DNA from 3 places in the Streptomyces sp. NPDC047085 genome. Region 3 is predicted to be linked to each of the others. Evidence: riboswitches for the same ligand, from Rfam matches in the RefSeq annotation. Region 3 holds a riboswitch; each other region holds the start of a gene.

Region 1 (6,668 bases), on a different contig from region 3:
CCTCAAGGCCGTGAAGGCCCCCGAGGGCCTGGACGAGACCAGCCCTGGGGACTACACGGCGGACGCGGGCGACCCGGGCGTACAGCAGGAACTCCCGGCAGGCGCCGCTCACTGATCCACGTCACCACCTGCAGCGGGCCGCCGAAAATCAAGCACCACGGCGGCCCGCTGTCGTACACACTCACGCACATGGACATGCACATCCGCCTCGCCGAACCCGGCGAATACGCCGCTCTCGGCGAGATCACGGCCCAGGCCTACCTCCAGGACGGCCTCCTCGATTTCGGCGAGAGCGACTGGTACCTCGGCGAACTCCGGGACGTGGCCAAGAGGGCCGCCGCCGCGGACGTCCTCGTGGCCGTCCGCAGCGGCGTTCTCCTCGGCGGGGTCACCTTCGTCCCCTCCGGCGGCCCGATGGCCGACATCGCCCGCCCCGGAGAGGCCGAGATCCGCATGCTCGCGGTCGGCCACGCGGCCCGCGGCCAAGGCGCCGGCGAGGCCCTCGTGCGCGCCTGCGTCGACCGTGCCCGGGCCACGGCCGGCTGCACGGCCGTCGTCCTGTCGACCCAGCGCACCATGCACACGGCCCACCGCATCTACGAACGCCTGGGTTTCGTCCGCGTCCCGGAGCGCGACTGGAACCCGATCCCGGAGCTGGACGACATCACTCTCCTCACCTACGAGTTGACGCTCTGAGACCGGTACGACACAACATCTGGGGGTGACACGACAGCCCGGCACTAGATGTATGCTCATCCTCGCTGTCGCCGCAGGGGAATCCGGTGCGAATCCGGAACTGTCCCGCAACGGTGTACGTGCGTGCGTATCCGCACGCCTGTGTCAGTCCGAGGACCTGCCGGCAGCGTGCGCCCGGCCGTCCGGTCCGGGTGCCTTCAGACGTCCGGGCCTCGTGGAGTGGGTCGGTGGACGCGGACGCCGTGCGCGCTCGTGCTGCCCCTGCCCTCCGCCAGGCCCCGTGCCGAGCGAGGGAGAGCCCCACGTGACCATCGCGCCAGCCGACCCGGCTTCAGCCGTCCCGGCGACCGAGGCCCCGGTGGAGACCGACGGTCCCGGTGCCGCGCTGCTGCGGACCCTGACCGAGCTGACCGCCGACCTGCCCGACGCCGACCCCGGCCGGGTCGCCGCGGCCGCGCTGCGCGGCCGGTCGGCGCGGGCCGACGAGGCGGAGCTGCGCGAGCTGGCCACGGAGGCCGCCGCCGGTCTGATCTCCGAGGACCCCGCCTACTCGCGGCTGGCCGCCCGCCTGCTGACCCTCGCGATCCGCGCCGAGGCCGCCTCGCAGGGCGTGGCCTCCTTCACCGAGTCGGTGGCCGTGGGCCACCGCGAGGGCCTGATCGCCGACCGGACCGCCGCGTTCGTGCGACTGCACGCCGAGCGCCTGGACGCGCTGATCGACCCGGTCGCCGACGACCGCTTCGGCTACTTCGGCCTGCGCACCCTGCACAGCCGCTACCTGCTCCGCCACCCGATCACCCGCAAGGTGATCGAGACGCCCCAGCACTTCATGCTGCGGGTCGCCGCGGGTCTCGCCGAGGACGACACGACCCGTGCCCTCGACGAAGTCGCCGCGCTCTACGGGCTCATGAGCCGGCTCGACTACCTGCCCTCCTCCCCCACGCTCTTCAACTCCGGCACGCGGCACCCCCAGATGTCGTCCTGCTACCTCCTCGACTCCCCGCTGGACGAGCTGGACTCCATCTACGACCGCTACCACCAGGTCGCCCGTCTCTCGAAGCACGCCGGCGGCATCGGTCTGTCGTACTCCCGGATCCGCAGCCGCGGTTCGCTGATCCGGGGCACCAACGGGCACTCCAACGGCATCGTCCCGTTCCTCAAGACCCTCGACGCCTCGGTGGCCGCCGTGAACCAGGGCGGCCGGCGCAAGGGCGCGGCCGCGGTGTACCTGGAGACCTGGCACTCCGACATCGAGGAGTTCCTGGAGCTGCGGGACAACACCGGTGAGGACGCCCGCCGTACGCACAACCTGAACCTCGCGCACTGGGTCCCGGACGAGTTCATGCGCCGGGTCAACGCCGACGAGCAGTGGTCGCTGTTCTCCCCGGCGGACGTGCCCGAGCTGGTCGACCTGTGGGGCGCGGAGTTCGACGCCGCCTACCGCAAGGCCGAGGCGGACGGGCTCGCGCGGAAGACCATCCCGGCCCGTGACCTGTACGGCCGGATGATGCGCACCCTCGCGCAGACCGGCAACGGCTGGATGACCTTCAAGGACGCCGCCAACCGCACCGCCAACCAGACGGCCGAGCCGGGCCATGTCGTCCACTCCTCCAACCTCTGCACGGAGATCCTGGAGGTCACGGACGACGGGGAGACGGCGGTCTGCAACCTGGGCTCGGTGAACCTGGGTGCCTTCGTCGACACCGCGGCCGGCGACCTCGACTGGGAGCGGCTGGACGAGACGGTCCGCACCGCCGTGACCTTCCTCGACCGGGTCGTGGACATCAACTTCTACCCGACCGAGCAGGCGGGCCGGTCCAACGCCAAGTGGCGTCCCGTCGGCCTCGGCGCGATGGGCCTGCAGGACGTCTTCTTCAAGCTGCGCCTGCCCTTCGACTCCCCGGAGGCGCGCGCCCTGTCCACCCGTATCGCCGAGCGCGTCATGCTCGCCGCGTACGAGGCCTCCGCCGACCTCGCCGAGCGCAACGGTCCGCTGCCGGCCTGGGAGAAGACCCGTACGGCCCGGGGTGTGCTGCACCCCGACCACTTCGACGTGGAGCTGAACTGGCCCGAGCGCTGGGCGGCGCTGCGCGAGCGGATCGCCTCCGTCGGCATGCGCAACTCGCTGCTCCTCGCGATCGCGCCGACGGCCACCATCGCCTCCATCGCAGGCGTGTACGAGTGCATCGAGCCGCAGGTGTCCAACCTGTTCAAGCGCGAGACGCTGTCCGGCGAGTTCCTGCAGGTCAACTCGTACCTGGTGCAGGATCTGAAGGAGCTGGGCGTGTGGGACGCGCGCACCCGCGAGGCGCTGCGCGACTCGGGCGGCTCGGTGCAGGAGTTCGTGTGGATCCCGGCGGAGGTGCGGGCGCTGTACCGCACGGCGTGGGAGATCCCGCAGCGCGGGCTGATCGACATGGCCGCGGCCCGCACCCCGTTCCTGGACCAGGCGCAGTCCCTGAACCTCTTCATGGAGACGCCGACCATCGGCAAGCTCTCCTCGATGTACGCGTACGCCTGGAAGCAGGGCCTGAAGACGACGTACTACCTGCGTTCGCGCCCGGCGACCCGCATCGCCCGCGCCGCCCAGGGCCAGGCGCAGGCCAAGTCCCCCATCCCCGTGCAGCAGGTCGCCGACCCCGACGCCGTCGCCTGCTCCCTTGAGAACCCCGAGTCCTGCGAGGCCTGCCAGTAATGACCACCGAAGCCAAGAACCTGCTCGACCCGGGCTTCGAGCTCACCCTGCGCCCCATGCGCTACCCGGACTTCTACGAGCGCTACCGGGACGCGATCAAGAACACCTGGACCGTGGAGGAGGTCGACCTCCACTCGGACGTGGCCGACCTCGCGAAGCTGTCCCCGGAGGAGCAGCACCTGATCGGCCGGCTGGTGGCCTTCTTCGCGACGGGCGACTCGATCGTCGCGAACAACCTGGTGCTGACGCTGTACAAGCACATCAACTCCCCCGAGGCGCGGCTCTACCTGAGCCGGCAGCTGTTCGAGGAGGCCGTGCACGTCCAGTTCTATCTGACGCTGCTCGACACCTACCTTCCCGACCCGGACGACCGCGCGGCCGCGTTCGCGGCGGTGGAGAACATCCCGTCCATCCGCGAGAAGGCCGGGTTCTGCTTCAAGTGGATCAACGAGGTCGAGAAGATCGACCGCCTGGAGTCCCGGGCGGACCGCCGGCGCTTCCTGCTCAACCTGATCTGCTTCGCGGCGTGCATCGAGGGCCTGTTCTTCTACGGTGCCTTCGCGTACGTGTACTGGTTCCGCAGCCGGGGTCTGCTGCACGGTCTCGCCACGGGCACCAACTGGGTGTTCCGCGACGAGACGATGCACATGTCCTTCGCCTTCGACGTGGTCGACACCGTCCGCAAGGAGGAGCCGGACCTGTTCGACGACGAGCTGCGGCAGCAGGTCACCGACATGCTGCGGGAGGCCGTCGAGGCCGAGCTGCAGTTCGCGCGCGACCTGTGCGGTGACGGCCTCCCGGGCATGAACACCGAGTCGATGCGGCAGTACCTGGAGTGCGTCGCCGACCAGCGTCTGACGCGGCTCGGCTTCGCTCCGGTGTACGGCTCGGAGAATCCGTTCTCCTTCATGGAGCTGCAGGGTGTTCAGGAGCTGACGAACTTCTTCGAGCGCCGCCCGTCGGCGTACCAGGTCGCGGTGGAGGGCACGGTCGACCTGGACGAGGACTTCTGAGCCTCCTTTTCCCGCTTGTCCCGCTGATTGCCGGTCCTGGCCTCCTGGGCCTCCCTGAGCTGCCGGTCGATGCGCCTGTCGCGCACGATGCCGAGCACGGACGGGAGGACCAGGAGGACCAGGATGCCGAGCGTCGCGAGCATTCCGATCAGGCCTTCGATCTGGTTTCCGTTCATGGACACCACTGTCGCGCCTGACGCTCCTTACCGGGAGTGGCAGGACTGCCGCGTACCCTCGATTTACTGCCAGGACCGAGGCACACTGGCAGGATGCTGAAGAACGTGGCCGCCGTACTGCTGGACGGGGTGCATCCCTTCGAACTGGGCGTCGTGTGCGAGGTGTTCGGCATCGACCGCAGCGACGAAGGGCTGCCGGTGTACGACTTCGCCGTGGTCTCGGCGGAGGGGCCCACCCTGGGCACCCACTGCGGGTTCACGGTGTCGACCCCGTACGGCCTGGAGCGGCTGGAGGACGCCGATCTCATCGCCGTGCCGGCGGGCGAGACCTACGCGGCGCGGGAGTATCCGCCGGAGCTGCTGGCGGCGCTGCGCCGGGCCGTCGGCCGGGGCGCCCAGGTACTCAGCGTCTGCTCCGGGGTGTTCGTGCTGGCGGCCGCCGGGCTGCTGGACGGGCGCCGGTGCGCGGTGCACTGGCACCACGCCGAGCAGCTCGCCCGGCGCTATCCCCGGATCACCGTCGAGCCGGACGTGCTCTACGTCGACGAGGACCCGGTGATCACCTCCGCCGGCACCGCCGCCGGTATCGACGCCTGTCTGCACCTCGTGCGCAAGGAGCAGGGCCCCGAGGTCGCCAACAAGATCGCCCGGCGGATGGTGGTGCCTCCGCACCGGGACGGCGGACAGGCGCAGTACATCGAGCGGCCGCTGCCCACGAGCCCCTGCGACACCGTCGGCGAGGTCCTGGTGTGGATGGAGGAGCACCTGGCCGAGGAGGTGACCGTCGAACAGCTCGCCGCCCGCGCCCACATGGCGCCGCGCACCTTCGCCCGGCGCTTCCAGCAGGAGACGGGGACCACGCCGTACCGCTGGATCCTGCGCCAACGGGTGCTGCTGGCGCAGGAGTTGCTGGAGGGCTCGGACGAGACGATGGACGCGATCGCCGGGCGCACCGGGTTCGGTACGGCGGCCGCGCTGCGCCACCAGTTCGTCCGCGCGCTGGGCACGACCCCGAACGCCTACCGGCGCGCGTTCCGGGGCCCGCAGGCCGCCTGAGCGCGCGCCGGTACCAGGAGCAGTGCCAGGAGTGGTTACCAGGAGCCGGCCTTCCTCTCTGCCGCTCAGCCCCTCACCACGGCACGGGCTTCAGCAGCAGGTCGTGCGGGCGGAGCGTGATGCCCACACGGGTGGTGTCGTTCGACCCCCTGACCTGCTCGAAGCGGTACTTCGCCGAGATCGCCGCGGTGATCAGGCTCAGCTGGGTCATGGAGAAGTGGTCGCTGGGGCACTTGCGGTTGCCCACGCTGAACGGGCTCATCGCGTACTTCGGCACCTCCTTGGCCCGCTCCGGCAGCCAGCGGTCGGGGTCGAAGTCGAGATGACGCTCGTAGGAGCGGGCGTCGCGCTGAATGGCGTAGGGGCTGTAGATGATGTCCGCCCCGGCCGGAATGCGATAGCCGCCGAGCTCGGTGTCGTTCACCGCGCGCCGCGTCAATATCCATACGGCGGGCCTGAGCCGCATGGCCTCGGTGACGACATTGTTCGTGTGCGTGAGCGAGCGGACGTGCTCGAATCCGACGGGCCGGCCGCCGGTCACGGATTCGACCTCGGCGCGCACCCTCTCGGCGTGTTCCGGGTGTTCCGCGAGGACCTGGAGCAGCCACATGATCGTGGACGCGACTGTTTCGCTGCCGGGGGTCAGGATGGCGACGACCTGATCGTGGATCTCCTGTTCTCCGATGGGGTCGCCATTGTCGTCCTTCGCCTCCAGCAATGCCGTCAGCAAATCGTTCGGCTTTTGACCAGACGCCCTCCGCTCGGCGACGATCTCGTCGACCAGCAGATGCAAATCGGCCAGGGCTCGGTTGAATTCGCGGTTGGCCGGGAACGGCAGCCGGTACAGCGGCCCGAGCGGGACCACCATCCGGCGGTACATCCCGCGGAACACGGTGGCGAGGTCGATGCTCAGCCGTTCCGCGCGCTCGTCCATGTACTCGCCACGCAGCAGGCAGCGGGCGGCGATGCGCACGGCGACCCGGAACGACTCCGAGGTGCACTCGACGGTCTCCCCGGGCCGCCAGCGCTCGG
Region 2 (6,668 bases), on a different contig from region 3:
GGCCGAGCTTGTCGTGCAGGACGCCGACCAGTTCGATGGTGCCGACGAAGAAGGCCACGGCGATGGACAGGCCGGTGATGGTGAGGTTGTAGAACACCTTGCGCACCGGGTTGGAGAACGCCCACTGGTAGGCGAAGTTCATGAACGTGCCGTCGAGGGTGTCGAACAGACTCATGCCTGCGGCGAACAGCAGGGGCAGGCACAGGACCGCGTACCAGGGCAGCCCGGCGGCGGCGCCGTTGCCGGCCAGGGCGAGGAGCAGGACCTCGGTCGAGGTATCGAAGCCGATGCCGAAGACGAAACCGAGGGGGAACATCTGGCCGGGCCGGCGGATGGACTTGGTGAGCCGGCCCAGGATGCGGTTCATGAAACCGCGCGAGTCCAGGTGCGCCTCCAGCTCCGCCTCGTCGTAGTGTCCGGCGCGCATGGCCTGGAAGACGCGCAGGATGCCGAACAGCGCGACGAGGTTGAGGGCGGCGATGAGGTACAGGAACCCCCCGGAGACCATGGTGCCGACGGTGCCCAGGACCTGGTGGGTTCGGGAGCCGTCGTTCATCAGGGTGCCGGCTAGCTTCGCGCCTCCGGCGACCAGCGCGGCCATCACGACCACGACACTGGAGTGCCCGAGGGCGAACCAGAAGCCCACCGACACCGGCCGCTTGCCGTCGGCCATCAGCTTGCGGGTGGTGTTGTCGATCGCCGCGATGTGGTCCGCGTCGAAGGCGTGCCGCATGCCGAGCGTGTACGCCGTGACGCCCAGGCCGATGCCGAACGCCTTGGAGCCGACCTCGTAGTGCCGCGGGACCACGAGCAGGAACAGGATCCCGAACGCGACCACATGGAGAGCGATGATCACCGCCAGCAGGCCGGCGGTTCGGACGGTGTCCTCGCGGCGCCAGCGAAAGGACGGGGCGGCGGCGGTTTCGGGCACGCCTTGGGACACGGTCATACGGTCACGCTCCAGCACCTCGTGGATCAGCTTCGTGATGCCGTGGCCGGTCTCCTGGCTGACGGGTCAACGCGCCCGCCCCTGCCTTCCCGGCCGTGAGGCCAGTGGCATACGTGGGGTGGGAACTCCCCGATCACAGTGGCGAGGGCCGCTCCGGACTGAGCTCCTGAGAGCTTTCACCGGTCTTCCCGAACACCACGGCCCGCCCACCCTACGGCACGCCGCCGTCATGGCCAGGGGGAGCATGGTGGAGCAGCTTCAGAGGCTCGTTGTCCGCTACGGCGAATCCGTACAGAAGCCCGTGCGTTTCCGTCCCGGAACGTGGCGCCCGCGGTTGGTGTCGCACGGGGCGGCGCATGTACTCGATATCGGCGTTGAATCCGCGAGTGGTCCGGGCGGTGACCGTCTCATCGATCGGGGCGACTTGGCCCGTCTTCGTGACCACGCTGGTGATGACGCCGATGGCCTGCGTGACCTGTTCGTCGCTGTCATGATCTGGGGCTCAGGTACCACCAACGGACGTGGGCCGCGGTACACCGAAGCGGCCCTGTCCGACCCGCGCCTGCCCGGAGTCCTCCGGACCACGCGCGAAGCGGTCCGAGGCGGAGACCTGAGCGGGGCCTACCGGCAGTTCGCCCTTAAGGGAGTGGGGCGATCCTTCTTCACCAAATGGTTCGCGGCCGTGGACGACCGTGAAGCCACATGTGATCGGGCCTTGATCCTCGACGACCGGGTCTTTCGCTCGCTGAACGCGTGTCACACCGGACTGGCTTGAGTGGCTCCTCTTCCATCTGAACGGTCGCGTGGACGAGACCTGAGCTTGGGAAGCTGAGGTGATCTAGGGTTCGTTGCGGTGCTGACCCGTGGCGGAAGGGGGTCGACGCGTGGTGGGCGACTGTACCGACGTAGAGCAGGCGCCCGGCAGCCAGGTCGGACATTGCCTCGCCTCAACGCCGGCCACGGGCTGCGAGCAGCCTTTCGCCCTCAGGATGGTGAACGCCTTACCCAACCGCTCTGCTGAAGCTCGTCGTCGTCCCATTTCGCCCTCCAGGACGTAGCCGAAACACGGCCCGCCGGGATGGCGGTGCGGCGGCACGCCGGGACCGCCGGGAGGATACTCGATCCGCACGGTCATCACCTCGGCGTCTGCCGGTATGAAGGGCGGGGTGATGCTCTGAAGGTCGGTCCGAGTGTTCTACGCCTTTTCATAGGGGTCCATCGTTTCCTCCTATCGCGCCCCGGCCGCAAGCCACTGGTCGAACGTCGTCGGGGCGATACGGGCGTTCTCGCCGGGCAGCAGCACATTGCCGGCCATCGACACATCAAGGGGGCCCGACCACGTCGGAACCAGCTTCACCTTGCGCCCGAGAACGTCATGGGTGCGGCGGGCCATGTCGACCAGGTCTTGCGGCTCAGGGCCGGCGACATCGACGTAGCGGCCCCGCGGCTCCCCGGTCGCGACCTCGGCCAGGACCTGAGCTATGTCGTCGGGTGCAATCGGCTGAACAAGCAGCGGGGCGATGGTGGCCACGCCGTCGCGCTCTGTCCAGCTGGCGGCCAACGCCGCGAAGTCGTGAAACTGTGTAGCGGGCACGATCGTCCACGGCACCCGGCCCTCCTCGATCAGACGCTCTTGCTCGCGCTTGCCCGAGTAGTGGGCCGTACCACCTGTGACCCGGTCGATTCCGACGATCGACAGCAGTACGTGGTGCCGCACCCCCGCGCGCTCCTCGGCGGCGAGAAGATTTCTCGTGGCAGTGCCGAAATAGGCGCGCGTCTCGTCGGGGCTGACCGGCGGGGAGCTGATGGCATCGACCACCGCGTCAACGCCTTCGAGTGCCGTGTCCAAGCCCTCGCCCGTGATCAGGTCAACGCCGAGAGAGCGGCTCATGGGTATGACTTCGTGCTCCGCACGCTCGAGGAACGAGGCAGTGCGGGCACCGATATTGCCGGTCGCACCGGCGACAGCGATTCGCATGGTGCGCCTCATTTCGCACGCTGACTAAGCCAGTCGTCGTGGAGGTGAACGAACGGATCCCAGGTCTTGAGACTGAGTCTCAGCAGACCACCAAGGGATGTGCTTGTGACACAAGACAGACTGCGGCACGAGCCCTTCGGCTTCAGCCGGCCCCCCAACCACGCTAGCCTTCGCTGTTTCACTTCGCATGGCCGAGCTGGTCGGATCATCGTGCCGCCAGGGCCAGGTCGCGAAGATGCGCAGGTGGATGCGGCGGCCGCCGCTGGTGCCGCGGGCTGCGGCCGAGGCATGGGCGAGGAAGGTCGAGCGGCTTGCCGGGGTTCGTTCCTGGACCGCGACCGAGCAGCGTGGTCTTCGCCACCGCCTCACGTGCCTTGGCGGCCGACCAGGACCTCGAGCCGCTGGTCGCGTCCCTGACCGCCCCGTACGGTCGGCGCTTCGATCGGCAGGACGTCGACCATGCGGCCGACCGCCAGGGCTCAGGCCGCCTCAACCCGCCGACCGTCGCGCTTCGTCACTGGGGAAGCGTGGCCGATAGCTGCGGGAGACCTCGTGCACCTTGCGGAGGCCGAGGAACCCGAGGACGACCGCGGTCAGGATGGCGATGGCGGAGCCGACCAGGGTCCGCAGGGTGTCCCCGGCGCCGGCGGCCTCGCAGACCACCGCGGCCAGCACGCCGGTGACGACGGAGTTGATGACGCAGACGACGACAGGTGAGCCGGACAGCCAGTGCGTCACCCCGAGCCGACGGCGGAAGCTGTAGGTCGTCCAGATCCCTGGCGGGTCGTCGTGGTGGCTCGCGACGAAGTACGGCTCAAGCTCCGGTGCGAGCTCGACGTATGCGTGCCGCAGCCGGTTCATGCCGATGATCAGCCAGGTGTCCTCGATGTCCGCCTCGATCAGCCGGAAGTACGTCCCGAACCCGACGAGCAGGACAACGGGCAGCACCAGCAACGCGAACGTCGTGAATCCCGACCCGAACTGGGTCGCGTTGGCCACCAGCGAGAGCGCCACCACCGCGGCCGACAGCACCGTCAGATACGTCCCGGTGCGGCTGAAGATCTCCTGCCACGTCATGTTCCGCGTCGCCAGCAGACTCCAGTGCTCGGTCGCCAGAAATTGCGCATGCGGCGTCCCGGCATCAACACCCTTGAGCTCTCTCATCCCCCGAGTGTGACCTCAGTCGTCGAAGAGTGTGAAAGGGCCCGCCGGTGCCGTCAGCAGTGAGTGCGACGAAGAGCTCGCCACAGGGGAGGTCATCGGTTCGGCGGGGCGGAGGGTCACGGCAGCTGCAAGGTACGGATCGACATCAGCGTGAGCTGTAGCCCGTGGGGGCGGTCGACGAGCAGCGCCTCGCACTCCGAGCACGCTGGGCAGCGCACCACCATGCCGGGACAGCGCAGGTAGACCCGGGTCTCGGCGACGCGGTGCCGATCGCCGCACGCGGCGCACTCCAGGACGATCGTGCTTGCCTCCCGGCCCAGGACCAGCGACAACGCTCCGGCCACGGCGTTGCCGTCCACGTAGCCGTCCTCTGGATGCACCGAGAGGAGGTCTTCCTCTGCGTTCACGTCGGGGCTCCTATCCGAACCTCTCTGTCCTCAACAGGTCAGTGTCCGCGCCGGCGTCGGTCAGTGCGCGGGCAGTGTCCTCCACGAATGTGGTCGGACCGCACACGTAAACCCGCAGCCGCGGCTCGCGAACGCCACCGGAACCGAGGAGCGCACTCAGCTGATCGGCTCTCAGCCGGCCGTACTCGAATCCCGGCGCCCGTTCCCGGGTGAGCCGAATGGTGGTCTCCGGCCCGCCGGGACTGCTCAGCTCGTCGCCGAAGATGACCCGATCGGCCGTACGCGCGGAGTACACCAGTCGCACGGGGGTGCCGTGAGCGCGGGCGGCGCGCCAGATCGCGCGCATCGGCGCGATGCCGGAGCCGCCGGCCACCAGGAGCAGCGGTGCGTCGTCGGGCTCCCACACGAAGTAGCCCCCTACCGGTCCCCTGACCTCCAGGACATCACCGTCAGTGGCGATGTCGACCAGGTACGGGGACACCTCACCGTCGTCCACCCGTTCCACGGTGATCTGCGGCGCCTCGTCAGGCGCGGAGGACAGGGAGTAGCTGCGGGTGGCCTGGTACCCGTCCTCGGCGGTGAGCCGGACGTCGATGTGCTGGCCGGCCACATGGCCCGGCCAGTCGGCGACGGTGAACCGGATGCTGCGCGCGGAGGCGGTCTCACGCGTTGTACCGGCGACGGTGACGGTTCGCCAGCCTTGGACAGGTCGCAATCGCGGTGGCATGGCTGATCGGTCAGCTCCCGTAGTAACGCTGCTCGAGGAACGGGTCACCGCGGTGGTGGTAGCCGGCGGTTTCCCAGAATCCCAGCTCGTCTTCGGGCATCACACGGATCCCGCGCAGCCACTTGGCGGACTTCCACAGATACAGGTGCGGCACCAGCAGCCGGACCGGCCCGCCGTGCTCGGCGGGGATGGGACCGCCCTCGTAGCCCACCGCGACGATCGCGTCGCGGTCCACCAGATCCTCCACCAGGAGATTCGTCGTGTAGCCGCCGTAGGAGGACACCAGCGCGTAGGGCTCGTCGGCCACCCCTGCGTCCTCCAGCACGGCCGCCACCGGAACGCCCTGCCAGGTCGTCCTCAGTTTGGACCAGTGCGTGACACAGTGGATATCAGTCGTCAGGTCCACTACGCCCAGACCGCGGAGCGATTCCCATGCGTAGGTCCGCTCCGTGGTCCCGTCAGTGACCACCAGCTCCCACGCCCGGTTCGGTACGTGCTGGGTCGGCCCCGCCGTGAGCACGGGGAAGTCGTCGGTGACGTACTGCCCCGGAGGGACCGCGCCCTCCGTGCGTCGAGGACGGCCTGTGAATCCACGGGTGACCACGAGTCACTCACCACCCTTCGTATTGGAAGGCTAACCGGATGTGACTATTCGTGCCCGCCGTGGCCATCGACCCCGAAACGACCGACACGGTCGGCTGGGCCATCGTCGGTGCCCGGTATGAATCACTCAGGACGTCGGCCTCCCCCGCCGGCCCGACGTGGTCGGCGCCCGGTCGCTGCCGTGTGCGCTGCTCACTGCCCCGTGCGTCGCGCCTGTACGTAGTACAGCCAGGGGCGTACGTCGCCGTGTCCGCTCACCTCGAATCCCGCGTCCGCGATGAGGTCGTCCAGGAGATCCACCTGGTGGTGAGCCATGGCCCGCCCGGCTCCGCCATGCACCAGATGGCGGCCGATCGCGCTCTTCGGCGGGCGGAACTCCACCACCAACAGCCGTCCGCCGGGCCGCAGGACGCGGTGCATCTCGCGCAGGGCGGTGGGCCGGAGGTCTTCCGGCAGGTGATGGAGCATCAGGCTGGTGACGACCGTGTCGTAGGAGGCGTCCGGCTGGTCGAGGGACTCGGCGATGCCCTCCTGGTAGGCGCAACGGGCGCTGCCGGAACGGGGTTTCCTGCCGCGGGCGTAATCCAGGACCGGCGGTGAGGGATCCACGCCGGTGACCGAGCCGTCGCGGCCGACCCGGGCGGCCATGTGCCGGGTCAGGCAGCCGGTGCCGCAGCCCACGTCCAGGACGCGGTCGCCCGGTTCGGCGCCGCTGAGTTCGGCGAGCCGGGAGAAGGCGCGGTCGCGGCGGCCGACGAAGCAGAGGGCGCCGCAGAGTTCGTACGCGCGAGGGGTTCCGATGGTCACGCCGGGCGTGTCCGCGTGAGGTTTGCCTTGCAT
Region 3 (6,668 bases):
GTATGAGCACTTCGCCCGCCCATCTCGTCCGTGAGTTCCACCTCGCCTTCGGCCTCGACGCCCGCACCAGGCCGGCCGAGGTGCCCCCCGAGCTGGCCGCACACCGCGGGGAGCTGCTCGCCGAGGAGGCCGCGGAGGTCGCCGAGGTGGCGGTCGAAGGCCCACTGGACCGGCTCGCGCACGAACTGGCGGACGTGGTCTACGTGGCCTATGGCACGGCCCTCGTCCACGGCATCGATCTCGACGAGGTGATCGCCGAGATCCACCGCGCCAACATGAGCAAGCTCGGCCCCGACGGCCAGGTCGCCCGCCGCCCGGACGGCAAGGTCCTCAAGGGCGAGCACTACCGCGCGCCGGACGTGTCGGCCGTCCTGCGCCGCCAGGGGTGGATACCCGACGGCGCCTGACGGCTACGCCTACGACTCCAGGGAGCCGCCCGCCAGCTTCCACTCGCGGTGCAGGGAGCCCAGCGGGATGCTCCGCTGCAGCACCGGAGTACCGAAGATCGACAGCTGGAGGCGCAGCGTGCCCGACAGATCGACACCGCCGTACAGCTCCCAGGCGCCCTTCGCCTTCGGGGTGCCGTCAGAGGATGTGGTGACCGTCCCGGAGGCCTCGCCGCGCAGGTACGGCGCGAGGTCGGCGGTGACGCCGACGGTGCCGTAGAGACCGACCGAGGCCTCGGCGCCGAGGGCCGTCTTCACGCTCCCGGCGGTGGTCAGGGAGGCCCGGACCGGCGTACTCGTCATGTCGGCGGAGCTGACCGGCGTCCACCCCTTGGCCGGGCCGAAGGTGCCGCCGGCCTTGAAACCGCCCTTGACGCTCTGCTCCACGTCGACGGTGACGTGCCCGTCGCCGCTGATCTGGACGTAGCAGGTCAGGTCGAGGTTGACGACCACCGGAACCGGGCCGACCTGGAGCACCGGGTCGGCGTGCAGCTTGGCGAACGGGATCCGCAGCGGAGTGGAGGTGGTGGCCGCGGCCCGGCCCTTCACCGCCCAGCCGGAGGACCAGTCGCCGGACACGCCCAGGTACGCCGAGCCCGGCGCGGCACCGGTGCCCGTGCCGCCGTAGGTGAAGTCGACCTGCGGGGCCACCTGCACGAATCCGGACACCGAGGCGCTCGCCGAGACAGGGGCGCCCTCGGCCGTCGGCACCGTGGCGCCGACGTCGATCCGGAGGCTGCCGAGCGGCACGGTGGCGCCCTTGGGACCGACGTGGACGTCACCCGCCTTCGACCAGGAGACCTTCACGTCGGGGAGCAGCTTGTCGACGGTGAAGGCGGACGGGTCCACCGGCACGGTGCCCTTGGCCGTGTCGTCGCCCAACACGGAGTTGAGCGCGGCCGGTTCGGTCTGCACCTCTGTGCCCCGGTCCGTCTCGCCGATCACCTTGGTGACCCGGGCCAGCAGCCCGTGCGGCGCGCCGGGCGCCGGTGCGCTGGCGATGACATCGCCCACGGCGGCCCTGCCGGGGGCGGCGGGTGAGGTGGAGGAGGGGGCGGAGGTGGGGGAGGTGGGGGAGGCGGGGGGCGAGGAGGGGGAGGGGGAGGGGGAGGAGGGCGAAGTCGGTTTCATCGCACCACCGTTGGAGATGACGGCTCGATGGCTCCGACTGTCGTACGAGCTGACGGTCAGTCTGGTCTTGTGGGCCCGCGTGCCCGAGCCGGCCGGGCTCGCGGTGGCGGTCGCGGTCGCGTCGGGGGCCGCCGCGACGGTGAGCGAATGGTCCTGGCCGGCGGCGTGACCGTCGGTGGCCCGGATCTCCTGGCCGTGCTCGGCCGAGGGCCGCTCGGCGTGCGGTGCGGGCGAGGAGCAGCCGGCCGCGAGGAAGAGGGTGGTCACGGCGAAGGCGGGCAGCAGGGCACGCCTGCGCCTCATGCGTGTGCGCAAAGTCGATCCTGTGTGGAGTGGGGGGTACCGAAGAAACACCACAGGGCCGGCCGCCGAGAGGTGGAACCGGCTACCGCCTGGTAACTCTGTGGTGAGGCATGAGCATGCCATGCCTGGCGCAGGCGCCCCTCACAATCCGGTCACATCCCAAGGTGACCTGAAACACGGCGAGTTCAGGTCACCTCATAGATGGCCGGATTCCGGATGGGACAGGGGTCAGCGAGGCATCTCGCGGTGGCCGGGCAGCCCGGTGCCGCCGAGACGGGTCAGCAGGGTGGAGAGCAGGCCGATGTCCTCCTTGCTCCAGGGCGGTGCGGCGAAGAACTCGGCGGCGGTCTCCTCGGCCGTGGCCCGCATCTCCGCCAGGAGTCGCCGGCCGGTGTCGGTCAGTGAGGCGTAGGCCACGCGCGCGTCACGGGCGTCCCGTTCGCGGGTCACCAGCCCGATCCGCTCCAGGGGCGCCAGTCCGCGGGTCACTCCGGAGGCGGTCAGCCCCAGCGCCTCGGCCAGATCGACCCGGCGCATCCGGCCGCCGGGTGCCTGTCCCAGCCGCAGCAGCAGCGTGAAGTCGGCCAGGCTCACCCCATGCAGCCCGCCCAGCCGCGCGTCGAAGCGCCGTACGAGCGCGGCCTGCGCCCGCATCAGCCGCAACGACGCGTCCAGTGCCTCACTCATCGCACATTCCTTTGCAGACTCCTTGAGTAGTCAAGTTTATGAGCCGATCATGCGGGCGTTGCGTCGCTGCCGCTTCCCCAAGGGGGCCTGCGAGAGGTCCTCGGCGCTGGAGCGGAAGTTCTTGAAGCCGTAGCCGCGCTCGGTCAGCCACGCCTTCGCCGCCTCCTCGGCCCGCTCGGTCGCCTCCAGGATGTCCTCCTCTTCCTCCCCGGTGTCCGAGAAACGGAAGACGAAGGCCGGCCGGGCGGCGATGTCGTAGCTGAGGTGCCCCTCGGGCGTGTAGGCGGAGCGCAGCACGTCGTGCTCGGCGGCATCGGCCAGCAGTTCGGCCCGCTGTGCGTCGCTGAGGCTGTCGAAGGCGCCGCGGATGGTGATGCGGAAGGTCCGAGTGGTCATTGCGCGACCTTAGGCGGAGCGGGCACTGCGGCTCCATCGGATTTCCGGTGGATGGAATGATGATCGGTGACAGGGCGACGGCGGTCCGAGGAAGCCGGTGTGAATCCGGCGCGGTCCCGCCACTGTGATCGGTGAGCGAACTCCCGCCGGGCCACCGCCCCCTGACGGGTGGGAAGGCCGGGACGAGCGACGACCCGAGAGCCAGGAGACTCACGCGGTCGCCTCCTCGACGGACCCCGGGGCGGTTCTCCCCGGAGAGGGGTGAGCGGCGTGCCCGGGAAACCGACGGAAGAGACGTTTGACGGCGAGGCGGCCACAGAGGCGGTCCCGAAGGGGACCGGCCCGGTGCCGAGCCGGGTCGTCGTCTGCAGGGACTGTTGCTGTGGCAGCCCCAAGGTGACCGGTGTCGACCACGCGGCGCAGACGGCACGTCTGCGTGCCGAGGTGCCCGTGCGCATCTCGGCCTGCCTCGACGTGTGCGAGCAGGCCAACGTCATCGTCGTACAGCCCTCCGCCGCCGGCCGGGCCGCCGGGGCAAGGCCGGTCTGGCTGGGTCTCGTCAACGACCCGGGCGCTGCAGAGGACATCGTCGACTGGGTGCGCGCCGGCGGCCCCGGCGTCGCACCTCTGCCGGACATCCTCGACCTCTACACCATCACGCCCCCGCGCCGCCGGGCGGCTTCCACAGGGCGGCGCCGAGTTGATCCCTGATCGGAACTCCGCCCGAACAGCACCGATCGCAATTCCGCCCGACCAACGCCACCGTTGACCCGTGGGCCACAGGATCGGTCACCTGACGCGAGAGCAAGATCACGTCAGGTGGTGCGGTCTTGGCCATGCACCCGTCACGCGGTACGGTCTGTCCGATATCGACGACGGTACGACGGAAGCCGGTGAGAGTCCGGCACGGTCGCGCCACTGTATGCGAGCGCCCTGGGCGGTTCGTGAGTCAGACCCGTGGCCGTCGTCCTGTGCACCACCGAGTTGGGACGCGAACTCCCAGAGGAGGTCCTGCCATGGCGCAGACCGTCGTTCAGCCGACAGCCACCACCACCGTCGTTCCCGCCAAGCTGCCGCTGAAGGCGATCGCTCCTTGGGCGGTCTTCTTCGGTGTCCTGATGCTCGTCCTGCTCTACTTCGTCGGCGCCGAGCAGGGCGCCACCTCCGTGTTCAACGGCACGGACGTCCACGAGTGGGTCCACGACGCCCGTCACCTGCTCGGCTTCCCCTGCCACTGAGGCGAGGGCGCCGCACGCTCATGAATTCCGCGACAGTAAGAAATCTGCTGGTGCGGGGCATGCTCGCCGGCCTCGGTGCCGGCGTGCTCGCCCTCGTCGTCGCGTACTTCCTCGGTGAGCCGAACGTCGACAGCGCGATCGGCTTCGAGGACGCCCACTCCCACGAGCACGAGATGGAAGTCGTCTCCCGCTCCCTGCAGTCCACCGCCGGTCTCGCCACCGGCGTCCTGGTCTACGGGGTCGCCTTCGGCGGCGTCGCCGCGCTCGCCTACTGCGTCGCGCTCGGCCGCGTGGGCCGCTTCTCCCCGCGGGCGACCGCACTGCTGCTGTCGGGCTGCGCACTGCTCACCGTGTACGTCGTGCCGTTCCTGAAGTACCCGGCCAACCCGCCGTCGGTCGGCGACCCCGACACCATCGGCAAGCGGACCGGCCTGTACTTCCTGATGATGCTGCTCAGCGTGCTCCTCGCGATCGCCGCCACCATCCTGGGCAAACGGCTCGCACCCCGGCTGGGCACCTGGTACGCCACCGTCGTCGCGGTGGCCGGATTCGTCCTCGTGATCGGTCTGGCGTACGCCTTCCTGCCGGTCGTCAACGAGGTGCCGAAGGACTTCCCGGCCACCCTGCTGTGGCGGTTCCGACTGTCGGCTCTGGCCATCCAGGCCGTTCTGTGGGGCGGATTCGGGCTGCTCTTCGGCGAGTTGGCCGAACGGCTCCTGAATCCGAAGCCGGCGACCTCCGCGTCGGGGCGGGCGGTGCCGTCCGCGCACTGAACCCTGCAGGACATGCAGGACATGAGAGGGCCCTTGGGAACCTTCCGGGGCCCTCTCGCGTTCTCGGGAAAACGGTCAAGGCCCGTGTCAGCGGCCCGTGTCGTCCTGGGGCGAGGACAGTACGTGCCCGACCCGTAGGTTCCAGCGCCCGGCCCGGCCGGTGAACTCCGTTGCCGTGAGCGGGGGGACGTCGACGCGCCAGAACGCGGCCTCGGGCGCGCCCAGTACGTGCCCCACCACGGCCCGCACCACCTCCGGCTCCACCACGGCGACCGTCCTGCCGTCGGCCGCCCCTGTCGTCTCCCACCACCGCACGACCCGCGCGCACAGCTCCCGCACCGACTCCCCGCCGTGCGGTGCGGCGCCCGGGTCCGCCAGCCAGCGGGCCACCGCGTCGGGCTCGTCGGCGCCGACCTCCTCCAGCGCCCGCCCGCGCCAGCGGCCGACGTCCAGGCCCGACAGTTCCGGCTGCTCCGAGGCGTCGAGTCCGAGTGCCGAGGCCGTCTCCCGGCACCGCACGCTGGGCGAGACGTAGACACGGCCGGAGGCCGCCAGGGGCACCGCCGCCGATCCGGCCCGCACAGCCGCGCTGTCCTCGATCGAGTCACCGTCGTCGAAGCGGGCCCGCCGCAGCGACGGCGTGATCGCGGGTGAGATGAGGGTGACACGGCTGGTCACGCGGTTGCTCCTTGTGGTTCGGCCGAGAGGGGGCTGGGCGCGGGTGACTGATCCCGTACGAAGGTACGCCCGGCCCGGATACCGGGGAGCGGCCTGCCAAGGGGAGCGGCCTCGCGGGACGGCCTAGGCTTGAGGTGTCCGGCGGTGCGTCCCGTGCGGGAAGGCGGTGACGTTCCATGCGGTACGTGTCGGTGAGCGCGCTCAGTCACCCCGGGCTCCTCCGCGAACGGAACGAGGACAGCCTCGTGATCGGGCCGTGGACCCTGTGCGCCACGGTCACCGAGAATCCGCAGACCCTGGTCTTTCCGACCGGTACGCCCCTGGTCGTCGCCGTCGCCGACGGGCTCGGCGGGCATCCCGGCGGCGATGTGGCCAGCGCGCTGGTCGTGCGCCGGATCGCGTCGATGGGCCCCGCCCTGAGCAGTGAGGACGCCGTCCGCGACGCCTTGAACGCCTGCAACCGCGCCGTGTACGAGGCCGCCGGCGGCGACGCGGGAGGCGAACTGGCGGCCATGGGGACGACGGTCGCCGGCGCCGTCGTGAAGCCCGGTTCGCTGCTGGTGTTCAACGTGGGCGACAGCCGGGTCCTCGCGTCCTGCGACGACGGGCTGCGCCAGGTCAGCGTCGACGACAGCCCCCCACTCGAACCAGGGCGGCGCACCACGTCCCTCGTCACCCAGTGCCTGGGCGGCACCCGCACGTACCGTGCCATCCAGCCCCACGTGACGGCCGAGCCCCTGTCTCCCGGTGCCCGCTACCTCATCTGCACCGACGGACTCACCGACCCTCTGCCGAATGAAGAGATCAACGAGGTGATGCGGGAGCCCAACGACGGCCGGGCGGCGTTCGAGCTGTGGAAGGCCGCCATCGCGGCGGGCGGCCCCGACAACATCACGCTGGCGCTCGTACGCATCGCGGACGCATAGGTTCGGCTCGTGCTTGGTCTCGCGGATCATCCGTGAAGATCCGCGTCGTCCATCGGAAAGCCATACCGCCCCTGCAGCCGGACGAAATAG

Evidence for each region. Region 3 has a riboswitch for cobalamin ahead of ABZ865_RS36385 (CbtB-domain containing protein). Riboswitches for the same ligand answer to the same signal wherever they lie in the genome.
Region 1: another riboswitch for cobalamin. It lies ahead of ABZ865_RS14405 (ribonucleoside-diphosphate reductase subunit alpha); the one in region 3 lies ahead of ABZ865_RS36385 (CbtB-domain containing protein).
Region 2: another riboswitch for cobalamin. It lies ahead of ABZ865_RS32250 (HoxN/HupN/NixA family nickel/cobalt transporter); the one in region 3 lies ahead of ABZ865_RS36385 (CbtB-domain containing protein).

The regions. Positions count from the first base shown of each region.
Region 1 covers NZ_JBEYUW010000003.1:739,222-745,889, reverse strand. The annotation lists gene mctP (monocarboxylate uptake permease MctP) at 1-115, shown strand, start outside; gene ABZ865_RS14410 (GNAT family N-acetyltransferase) at 190-696, shown strand; cobalamin riboswitch at 719-876, shown strand; gene ABZ865_RS14405 (ribonucleoside-diphosphate reductase subunit alpha) at 1,001-3,391, shown strand; gene ABZ865_RS14400 (ribonucleotide-diphosphate reductase subunit beta) at 3,391-4,404, shown strand; gene ABZ865_RS14395 (hypothetical protein) at 4,317-4,580, opposite strand; gene ABZ865_RS14390 (helix-turn-helix domain-containing protein) at 4,674-5,636, shown strand; gene ABZ865_RS14385 (cytochrome P450) at 5,710-6,668, opposite strand, start outside.
Region 2 covers NZ_JBEYUW010000012.1:47,084-53,751, forward strand. The annotation lists gene ABZ865_RS32250 (HoxN/HupN/NixA family nickel/cobalt transporter) at 1-949, opposite strand, end outside; cobalamin riboswitch at 976-1,164, opposite strand; gene ABZ865_RS32255 (hypothetical protein) at 1,194-1,724, shown strand; gene ABZ865_RS32260 (cupin domain-containing protein) at 1,788-2,084, opposite strand; gene ABZ865_RS32265 (NAD(P)H-binding protein) at 2,178-2,927, opposite strand; gene ABZ865_RS32270 (hypothetical protein) at 3,417-4,091, opposite strand; gene ABZ865_RS32275 (DUF6510 family protein) at 4,208-4,498, opposite strand; gene ABZ865_RS32280 (FAD-binding oxidoreductase) at 4,509-5,213, opposite strand; gene ABZ865_RS32285 (molybdopterin-dependent oxidoreductase) at 5,236-5,829, opposite strand; gene ABZ865_RS32290 (methyltransferase domain-containing protein) at 6,021-6,635, opposite strand.
Region 3 covers NZ_JBEYUW010000015.1:168,482-175,149, reverse strand. The annotation lists gene ABZ865_RS36410 (MazG nucleotide pyrophosphohydrolase domain-containing protein) at 3-407, shown strand; gene ABZ865_RS36405 (hypothetical protein) at 417-1,880, opposite strand; gene ABZ865_RS36400 (MarR family transcriptional regulator) at 2,109-2,567, opposite strand; gene ABZ865_RS36395 (DUF6204 family protein) at 2,604-2,963, opposite strand; cobalamin riboswitch at 3,051-3,175, shown strand; gene ABZ865_RS36390 ((2Fe-2S) ferredoxin domain-containing protein) at 3,309-3,674, shown strand; cobalamin riboswitch at 3,803-3,943, shown strand; gene ABZ865_RS36385 (CbtB-domain containing protein) at 3,980-4,201, shown strand; gene ABZ865_RS36380 (CbtA family protein) at 4,222-4,974, shown strand; gene ABZ865_RS36375 (histidine phosphatase family protein) at 5,062-5,652, opposite strand; gene ABZ865_RS36370 (PP2C family serine/threonine-protein phosphatase) at 5,829-6,578, shown strand; gene ABZ865_RS36365 (protein-L-isoaspartate O-methyltransferase) at 6,605-6,668, opposite strand, start outside.